DNA from 3 places in the Paeniglutamicibacter kerguelensis genome. Region 2 is predicted to be linked to each of the others. Evidence: riboswitches for the same ligand, from Rfam matches in the RefSeq annotation. Region 2 holds a riboswitch; each other region holds the start of a gene.
What was found. Region 2 has a riboswitch for S-adenosylmethionine ahead of JOF47_RS02805 (bifunctional o-acetylhomoserine/o-acetylserine sulfhydrylase). Riboswitches for the same ligand answer to the same signal wherever they lie in the genome.
Positions count from the first base shown of each region.

Region 1: linked by a shared signal. The riboswitch ahead of JOF47_RS00525 (hypothetical protein) and the one ahead of JOF47_RS02805 (bifunctional o-acetylhomoserine/o-acetylserine sulfhydrylase) in region 2 are both predicted to bind S-adenosylmethionine.
Region 3: linked by a shared signal. The riboswitch ahead of JOF47_RS20870 (acyl-CoA dehydrogenase family protein) and the one ahead of JOF47_RS02805 (bifunctional o-acetylhomoserine/o-acetylserine sulfhydrylase) in region 2 are both predicted to bind S-adenosylmethionine.

Region 1 is NZ_JAGIOF010000001.1:116,394-119,661, forward strand. Features, by position in the region: gene JOF47_RS00515 (histidinol-phosphate transaminase) at 1-266, shown strand, start outside; gene JOF47_RS00520 (PDR/VanB family oxidoreductase) at 263-1,270, shown strand; gene JOF47_RS00525 (hypothetical protein) at 1,329-1,616, opposite strand; SAM riboswitch class IV at 1,639-1,768, opposite strand; gene JOF47_RS00530 (zinc-dependent alcohol dehydrogenase family protein) at 1,921-2,976, shown strand; gene JOF47_RS00535 (hypothetical protein) at 3,076-3,268, shown strand, end outside.
Region 2 is NZ_JAGIOF010000001.1:628,203-631,470, forward strand. Features, by position in the region: gene JOF47_RS02795 (IS982 family transposase) at 1-590, opposite strand, end outside; gene JOF47_RS02800 (VOC family protein) at 672-1,316, opposite strand; SAM riboswitch class IV at 1,486-1,601, shown strand; gene JOF47_RS02805 (bifunctional o-acetylhomoserine/o-acetylserine sulfhydrylase) at 1,677-3,023, shown strand; gene metX (homoserine O-acetyltransferase MetX) at 3,026-3,268, shown strand, end outside.
Region 3 is NZ_JAGIOF010000004.1:337,702-340,969, forward strand. Features, by position in the region: gene JOF47_RS20865 (LLM class flavin-dependent oxidoreductase) at 1-423, opposite strand, end outside; gene JOF47_RS20870 (acyl-CoA dehydrogenase family protein) at 505-1,842, opposite strand; SAM riboswitch class I at 1,850-1,946, opposite strand; gene JOF47_RS20875 (hypothetical protein) at 2,102-2,488, opposite strand; gene JOF47_RS20880 (hypothetical protein) at 2,457-3,233, opposite strand.

The sequences.
Region 1 (3,268 bases), 510 kb from region 2:
TCCCGCCCAGCGGAGGAAACTTCCTCTGGATCCCGGAGACCGACGTGCCGGCCTCGGGCATCGAACGGATGTGCGCGGCACACGGGTTGTCGGTGCGCGCCTTCGCCGGGTCCGGGGTGCGCGTGAGCATCGCCCCGCGCGAGGCCTCGCTGGCGGTGCTGGCGGCCCTGGACGTATTCGGCCCGCCGCCCGTCCCCTCGGAAACCACCACAACCACCCCGCATAACCACAGCCTTGAAATACACAGCACTGGAGGTGCATCGTGATCAGCACAAGCGAACAGCCCGTCGTTGAAGACCCGCAAGGGGGAATCCTCGTTTCCGAGGACGGTTTCTTCGACGTGGAGGTGGCGGGGATCAACCGCGAATCCGGTTCGGTGGTCTCCCTGGAGCTGGCCCACCCGGCGGGCCTGGCCCTGCCGGACTGGAGCCCGGGCTCGCACATTGACGTCCTGCTCCCCAACGGGCTGTTGCGCCAGTATTCGCTGTGTTCGGCGCCGGGCGACAAGCGTTGGCGCCTGGGCGTGCTGCGAGAACCGGCGGGGCGCGGCGGATCGGCCTACATCCACGAGGACCTGCGCCCCGGGGCACGGATCAAGGTGCGGCACCCGCGCAACAACTTCGAGCTGGCACCGGCGCCCGAGTACCTGTTCATCGCCGGCGGCATCGGCATCACGCCCATCCTGCCCATGCTGCGCGCCGCCGAGGACTCCGGCGTGCCGTGGCGGTTGGTCTACCTGGGGCGCAGCCGCAGCTCCATGGCGTTCACCAACGAGTTGGCCGCCTACGGGAGCAAGGTGCACCTGCACGCCGACGACGAATCCGGGTTCTACCCGCTCCCGGAGCTGCTCGGGGACCCCACGGCCGGCTTCCACACCTATGTGTGCGGTCCCGGCCCGCTGCTGGATTTCATATCCGGCTTCGCCGCCGGCTGGCAGGATTCCGGTCGCTACCGGTTCGAGCGATTTGTTGCTGACCCTGCCGCGAGCGCGCCGGCGGCCGGGGACCACGAGTTCACGGTGGAGACCACCGGCGGCCTGGAGGTGAACGTGCCGGTGGGCACCAGCATCCTCGGCGCGCTGGAGGAAGCGGGCATCATGGTCCTGAATTCCTGCCGCGAGGGCATCTGCGGCACCTGCGAAACCCCGGTGGTTTCCGGGGAGGTAGACCACCGCGACTCGCTGCTCAGCGACGAGGAGCGCAAGGCCGGGGAGACCATGATGATATGTGTTTCACGGTGCAAGGGCCGGCGCCTGGTGCTGGACATTTAAGGGAGCGGAGGTCCAGAACGGCGGCCGGCGGTCCAGTACGGATGGGGGTACTGGAACGTCAGCCGCGCAACCTGAAGAACGAGGTTCCGGCCGAGGAGAAGGCTCCGGGCAACAGCAGCACCAGAAGCTCCGGGTTGAACTGCACCTCGACGGGGCCGCGCCCCTCCAATGCGGCTGCGAGTTTCTCCGGCGCGACGGCCTGCAACAGCCATTCGGACGGTCCGGCGCCGAGCTGCAGGAGCCCGGTGCCGGGGTCGTGGTCGAGCCAGGCGGTGATCCAATCGCCGGCAAAGCGCGGCAGGGGATTGGCGGAGGTTGCGGGTGCTGTGTGAAGGTGGCTAGTCATGATGGGGCACGATCCTTGAAGCTGGTTGTCCTTGCCCCCGCCGCAGGAATGCGTGCGAAGGCCGCTTCGTCATCCGAACCACCCGCCGTACAACAATGGGGTTGGTACCTGGTCAGTCGGAGCTTTGCCATAAGCAACCAGAATTCGTGAAGCTGTTCCAACCATACGTTGGTGAACGGACACTTCGCCACCGCTGAGTCAGGAACCGCAACAATCCGTCATCGCTTGGCAGGAGGACGTGTACCCGGCCGGAGGCATAGGCTGAGAAGAACAGACACCCAACCCCAGCTTCCGGAGGTACACCATGCGAGCCACCCTGATCCATGGACCGCGGGACATCCGCGTCGAAGACTGCCCGGACCCGGAACTGCTCGCCGACACAGACGCGCTGGTCAAGGTCACTGCCGCCTGCGTCTGCGGATCGGACCTGTGGCCGTACCGCGGGGTCAACCAGATCCCGAAGCCACGGCGCATCGGCCACGAATTCATCGGCGTCGTCACCGAAATCGGGGACAAGGTGGAGACGCTGAAGGTTGGGGACTTCGTGGTTGCCCCCTGGGCCAATAGCTGCGGGAACTGCCCGCCATGCCGCAACGGCGTCCAAGTGGCCTGCGAGCACCGGGCCGTCTGGGGCGGGACCGACGAGCACGGGCTGCCGGTGGACGGCGGCCAGGGCGAGGCGGTGCGCGTTCCCAACGCCGATGGCACCCTGGTGCCGGTCCCGGGCGTGGGCAACCCGGACGAGGCACTGGCCAAGTCGCTGCTTGCTCTCTCGGACGTGATGGGCACTGGACACCATGCGGCGCTCGGGGCCAAGGTGGCACCGGGCCGCAGCGTCGTGGTGGTCGGCGACGGCGCGGTGGGCCTGAGCGGGGTGCTGGCGGCCAAGCGGCTGGGCGCCACCCGGATCATTGCCATGTCCAGGCCTGCCGACCGGGCGGCGCTGGCCCGCGAATTCGGGGCCACCGAGGTGGTCGCCGAACGCGGGGAGGAAGCCGCAGCCAAGGTGCGCGAGCTGCTCGGGGGAGTGCTGGCCGACTCGGTGCTCGAATGCGTGGGCACCGCCGAATCGATGGAACAGGCGCTGGCCTGCACCCGGCCCGGTGGTGCGCTGGGCTTCGTCGGTGTGCCGCATGGGCATGACCCGCTGCCGATCTCGGTGCTGTTCTCCAAGAACATCTCGGTGGCTGGCGGGGCCGCCAGCACCCGGGCCTACCTGCCCGAATTGCTGGAGGACGTGCTGTCCGGGGCCATCAATCCCGGGCTGGTCTTTGACACGGTGATGGGCCTGGAGCAGGCCCCTGAGGCCTACAAAGCCATGGACGAGCGAAAATCCATCAAGGTCATGCTCGTGCCGTAGCGGGCCATGTCGGGACCGGAATAGCTGGCTTCGCACGGCCGTCCCCGCTGCCGTGACCATTTTGTGACCTTTGTCGGCATGCATTATCGTTGGTCACCGATGCCAGCTCTTAGCGAAACCCCTGACCGAGTACCGTCCGCCGCAACAAGCGAACCCGTCTTCGTCGACCCATCCGGCAGACGCCTGCTGCGGCTCAAGAAAACCGGAGTGGTGGCACTGGGGCTGATGTCGGTGTATGTGTTGCTGTTCCTGGTCGCCTTCCTCGGCGGCTCTACGATTGCGGCCCCGAACC
Region 2 (3,268 bases):
ACTTGCCCGGCCCCGATCCCGGCGGGCATGGAGTCCAGGATCCCCAGCAGGGTTTCGCGTTCGTCGGCCTTCGCGCCGGTCAACGCGAAACCCACCGGCAGCCCGGACAGCGTGCACAACAGGTGCAGGCGCAGGCCCCAGAACCAGCGTGAATGCGAGGCGCAGTACCCGTATTCGGCGAACCCCGCCAGCTCGGAGCGGTGCGCCGTCTCGCGGGAGCGCCCGCATTCGACGGGGGTGGAGTCGGCCACCCAGATGCCATCGGCCCACAGGCCGGTGTCCCGGCCCAGGTAGGCAATCACGGCTTGGAGGGTTTCTCCCAAGTGCCGCAGGCGCTTGTTGTAGCCGGATTGCTCGGGCAGGTGTGGGAACCATTCGCAGAGGTCAGCCCTCGCATGGCGAAGCCAGCGGCGTTCCGAGGTGAAGCCCAGCAAGGCCTGGAGCACGGACACGGTGACCAGTTCCGCGTCGGTGATCCTCGGCTGCAAACCGACCGCCGGACGCCACGGAAGCAACTGCGGATTGGCCTTCAAAAAGTCGTCCGTCGAGGCGTACAGTGCTGTTGCAAGGGTGTCCAGGTCGTTGTCCATCGGAACCGTCCAAGGTCGATACGGGTAGTAATTCGAGTCTGGACACCCTTGCCTGCGCTGTCACCCCTTGGAATCAATCATCTAGAGCGTGATGGAACCCTTGGGGGTTTCGAAGGTCACCGAAAGGATTCCCGGCGTCCCGTTGGGTGCCTGCCAGTCGACCTTGACTTCGCCGACGGGCAACTGCTCGGGCTGTCCGAGCCAGTCTGCGACGCGTTCGCTCGATCCGGCGATGCTGATCGACGAAATCTTGCCGACGGGCGTCAGGGCCTTCGACGGGTGCAGGTTTTCTGTCCCGTCATCCCAACGCAGCATGTAGGGGACCTGCGGATCGGCGATCAAACCGTTGATGCCGATCTGGCGCCAGGTCAGTTCCTGTCCATCGGGGAACTTCCGGTTTCCCGGCACCGAGCCACGGCCCAGGCGTGCCTCGACCGGTGCCAGGTCATCAACCGCAACGCACCAGCCCATCCAGCCGCCACCAAGTTCGGAACGGGCGCGAACGGCCTGGCCGAACGGTGCCTTGTCCGATGACGGGTGGTTCAGTACCTCGACAACTTCGAGGTACTGGTCATTCAGCAACGGGAAGATGACATTGCGGGTGCCAAATCGTGGGTGTATACCGCCCTTTACAGATTCGAGTCCAAGGGCCGCGCCGATCCGAGCGGCAGTTGCCGCGAGGCCGTCGGGTCCACAAGCGTAAGTTACATGGTCCAACCTCATCATGCCCCCATCATGGCACGATGTGATCTAGCTCTCGACTTAGGATTGCCTAACTTGAGTTTGGCTGGTGGTTTCATGGTCGAGATCGGGGCGCCGCTCCGCTTTTTCGGCATTGTCATATTTTGAGATGATCTTGCGCGCCCGCAATTCCGTGCGCCAGACTGATTTACAAGGTCATGAGTTCCAGCAACAAGCCCCGGCTTGCTGGACGGCAACCCTCCACCGCGGTGGGGTGCCCCGGGTGAAGACCAGGCCCTGCGTCACAAGGATGCAGGACAAGCGCGGGCATGCCCCCTACGTAACATACGACGCCACAGGTGTCTGTTACGGGCATACCCCTTGATTCCTTTGAAGGGGAGAACGATGTCAAACGACTGGTCATTCGAAACTCGTCAGATCCACGTGGGCCAGGAGCCCGACGCCACCACCGGCGCGCGGGCCCTGCCGATCTACCAAACCACTGCCTTTGTGTTCCCGACCGCGGAAAGCGCGGCCGCACGCTTCGCGCTCCAGGAACTGGAACCGATCTACACGCGCATCGGTAACCCCACCCAAGACGCAGTGGAGCAGCGCATCGCCAGCCTCGAGGGAGGCGTCGGTGCACTGCTGCTGGCCTCGGGCCAGGCCGCCACGACCTTCGCGGTCCTCAACCTCGCCGAGGCCGGGGACCACATCGTGGCAAGCCCCAGCCTGTATGGCGGAACGCAGAACCTGTTCAAGCACACGCTGCGCAAGCTGGGCATCGAGGTCACTTTTGTTGCCGATCCCGACGACCTCGAGGGTTGGCGCGCCGCGATCAAGCCGAACACCAAGGCACTCTTCGGCGAGGTCGTATCCAACCCCCGCCAGGACGTCCTGGACATCGAATCGATCTCGGCCATCGCCCACGAGGCCGGCGTCCCGCTGATCGTCGACAACACACTTGCCACCCCGTACCTGGTGCGTCCCATCGAATGGGGTGCGGACATCGTGATCCACTCGGCCACCAAGTACCTCGGCGGCCACGGCACGGCCATCGCCGGCGTCATCGTGGACTCGGGCAACTTCGACTTCGCCGCCGACCCGGAAAAGTTCCCGGGCTTCAACACCCCGGACGAGTCCTACAACGGCCTGGTCTTCGGCCGCGACCTGGGTGTCGACGGCATCCTCGGCGCCAACCTTGCCTACATCCTCAAGGCCCGCGTCCAGCTGCTGCGCGACCTGGGCTCGGCCGTTTCCCCGTTCAATGCGTTCCTGATCGCCCAGGGCCTGGAAACGCTGTCGCTGCGCATCGAACGCCACGTCTCCAACGCCGTGGAGGTCGCCAACTGGCTTGAGGCGCAGCCGCAGGTCGAGTCGGTCAACTACGCCGGCATCGAGTCGAGCCCGTGGTTCGAGCGCGGCCGCAAGTACGGCCCGAAGGGCATCGGGGCGATTGTTGCTTTCGAAATCTCCGGCGGCCTCGAGGCCGGCCAAGGTTTCGTTGACGCGCTGAAGCTGCACTCCCACGTGGCAAACCTTGGCGACGTCCGCTCGCTGGTGGTCCACCCGGCCTCCACCACCCACGCGCAGCTCACCGAGGCCGAGCGGGTCGCGGCCGGTGTTTCCCCGGGGCTGGTGCGCCTGAGCGTGGGCATTGAAAACGTTGCCGACATCATTGCCGACCTCCGGGCCGGCTTTGAGGCAGTCGCCTCGCTGGCCGAGGTTGAACTGCAGGGTGTAACTCGTTGAGCGTGGAGACTGACGTGGTGCTTTACGACGCCGAAACCGCCCAGACGTTGGACTATGCCCCGGACGGGATCCTTCGGCACCTCCGCACGGGTGAATACACCTTTGAAACCGGCGGCGTGCTTCCGGACGTGGTGCTGGGCTTTGAAACCTGGGGGACGCTCAACGAAGACGCGTCCAACGCGGTTTATATCGCCCACGCGCTGACCGGGGACTCGCACGTTGCACGCGGCCTCTCAACGGAGCCC
Region 3 (3,268 bases), on a different contig from region 2:
GGTGACGACGTTCCAGCCGACGCGTCCCTTGGTGAGGTGGTCAAGCGTGGCCAGGCGACGGGCAAACGGGTACGGGTGCTCGTAGGCGGTGCCGGCGGTGACGCCGAATCCCAGGTGTTCGGTCACGGCGGCCATGGCGGAGACGAGCATCATTGGATCGTTGACGGGAACCTGGGTTCCGGCACGCAACGGCACCTCGTTGGAACCGCCGAAGACATCGTAGGTGCCCAGCACATCGGCGATGAAGATGCCGTCGAACTTTCCCTTTTCCAGGGTCTTGGCAAGATCGGTCCAGTAGGACAGGTCCTTGTAGCGTGCGGACTGGTCCTTCGGGTGCTTCCACAGCCCGGGAGATTGGTGACCGACGCAGTTCATGTCGAAGGCATTGAAACGGATCTGGCGTTGTGCGGAAGTCGTGCTCATGATGTTCCTTTGCAGGGGTAGGGGGAATCGCGGGTCGCCAAAGCGATCCAATTCAAGGAAGGTTGTCGAAACAGAAAGGCCTTAGTAGCCGGCTGTTCCGGTGGTTGAGCCGAGGTCGCCGACGGCGTTGAGGCGCTTGGGAGCGGTTCCGTTGACCTCGTAGTCGCCAACGATGCGTGCCTTGTAGATTGCGGGATTGTGGGTGGCAACCGTGCGTGCGTTTCGCCAATGACGGTCCATGTTGCAGCCCTTGGCCGTTGCCGAGGCCCCAAGTCCGTCAAAGAGTTTGGTCGCTGCCGCGAGCGCCATCGGCTGGACGATCGTTTGCGCTCGATCAGCGGCCAGTTCGCACACCGCGAAGCGCTCGGCCGGGCTGAGCGAATCATCGCCGAGGGCGATTTCAATTTCCGCGACGGCGGCCAAGACAATGGAATCCGTGGCGAAGGCGGCAGCCGAAATTTCGCCGACCAGCTGCAGGACCTGCGGTTCGTTTCGGATCGGGACACCCGTTCCGGTGCTGAACGTTCGGGTCCGCGCCTGCACCGCCGATCGCACGTCGTTCAGCGCCGCACGCGTGATTCCGGCCTGCACGGCAAGCAGCACCAGCTGGAAGATCGCGGATTCCGGGTCGTTGATTTGCTGTTCCTCCGGCAACAATGTGTCGACCGGAACATCCTGGAATGTCGTGGAGCCCGTCCCGGTGAGCTGTTGGCCGAACCCGTCCCAGTCGTCGTAGATCTTGACGCCGGAGCGCTGCGTGGAAACCAGGGCAATCTGGCGGCCGGCAAGATTCGGGTGGGAGGCTGCCACTGCAACCCAGTCCGCATAGATGGTGCCGGTGCAATAGTATTTTTCACCGGTCACGAACCATCGTTCCCCGCGCTGCTCCAGCGTGGTGTTGAGCGAGCCCAAGGTGTTTCCGCCGCGTTCGGTGTAGGCGTTGCCGACGATCTGGCCCGCGGCGATTCTTTCGGTCCAGCGGCTGCGCACGGCGGCGTCCTGCAGCATGAGCGCCGATTCGACGAAAGCGATGTGTGCACGCCATAGGTGCGCCACTTGCGAATCCGCCTCGGCAAGTTCGATGAGCAGGCGGAAAAGGTCGCTCAGGCTTGCGCCATAGCCGCCCTCGCTGACCGGAATCCGCAGGGCACCGAAACGCTCGCGGTTGAGCCAACCGACCTGCTCGAAAGGGAGCGTCCGAGTGGCATCGCGCTCGCTGGCGCCTTCCGCAATCCGGGCAAACACCGGTCGGAAAACCGCGGCCAGCTCATCGTAGTGCCCGCTTCGCGGAACACCCGGCGTCAGCTTGAGCAGGTGTCGAGCCGGCGCATTGCTTGCGAGGGCTTCCAGTGAAACGGGCCCAAAAATATTTGGGTCAGTATCAACATCGAAGGTGTGCAGGTGTGACTCAGCGACCATGATTGGTTCTCCATCGACTCTGGCGTGAGCACCTACCGCCCAATTAAGGGGAGGGGTTGCTGCGGCGTCATTGAGCCAGATCTCTCGGCCGCTCTGGATGGTTGTTGTTCATATTTCTACAAGGTTGCGTAGCACTGCGCAAATGAATGGCGTCACATTTGTACTTTGATCGACCCCTGGGCTCATTGTTGCTTCATGTAAAAACCTCCGGGAAGATCAATACGTTGCCTCAGAGGAAAACTTCCGGAAAATGACTGCTTCATGATCGGGTCTGGGTGAGGTGATTGGTTGCGGTGCCACCATTGGCCGCGGACAGGGTTTCCAGTCGGCCGGTCAGGACCATGATCTGGCGTGAGAGCGCCATGACCCGGATCCTCTTGAAGGTGGCATTCATGCGGATCGCCGGCATCTTCTTCACCCTGGGATGACTGATCTCGCACTTGTGCGGTGTGGCCGGTTTGTCATGGACTTGGGTGGCCTTCGCGCCGGCGAGCGTCTTCTCGACCAGTTTCTGCTGGGGCAGCAGGTAGGCGGCGAAGATCCGATCCAGTTCCCAGACCTCGTTGAGCAGTTCCGATTCGGCCGGTATGTCATAGCGGAGGTAGCCGACCTGCTCACGGACCCGGGACCAGGTCTTCTGCTCCACGTGGGCGTCGTCGCTCTTGTTCCCGGAGCGCGAACGGGTGAACGTGACCCGGCGTTCGTCGCAGGAGTTTTTCAGTTCGCGGATGATGAATTCGCTGCCGTTGTACATCCAATCCGCGGATCGGGTAGGGCAGCGACCGGGCCAGCAGGTCGATCCCGGTCACGATATTGCGGTGCGCGCGGTTCTTCACGTACGTGTTGACGGTCCACCCGGTGAACACATCGGTGAGAGTGGTTGAATACAGGAACTCGCCCTTGAGGCTGTGTCCGCAGTGGGCGACGGTGTCGATTTCGGAGAACTCCGGTTCCTGCTCCATGGGCTTGCCCGACCAGCGCACCGGGATCTCCGAACGCAGCAGCGCCCCGGGCCGGGTGGAGGACAGTACCGAGGGGTACCGGGGCTCGCGCAGCGGCTTCAGATACCGGTCAATGCTCGCCGCTGACATGAACAGCAGATCGCGACGGACCTCGTCGGTGAACAACTCGGACTGCGTCCCGAGTTCCCCGAAGCGCTCCAGCCGCTCGAGTTCCTCGGCCATGATGGGTGCCAGGTATTTGCCGCAGGGTTCCCCGCGGAACGTCCAGATCCGGCCCAGCAGCGTGATGGCGGAGGGCCCGTATTTTCGGGGCCGCCGCTTGGAAATGGACACCGGAGCGGCACGTCCCGGCTTCCGCACTTCGGCGGCCAGGCGTCGGCGGGCGTTGGCCCGGGACGATCCGGTCGACGCGCACAGGTAGTAAAGCATCACCCCCTTCTGGCTTTGGTTCCCTTCGCGTACTC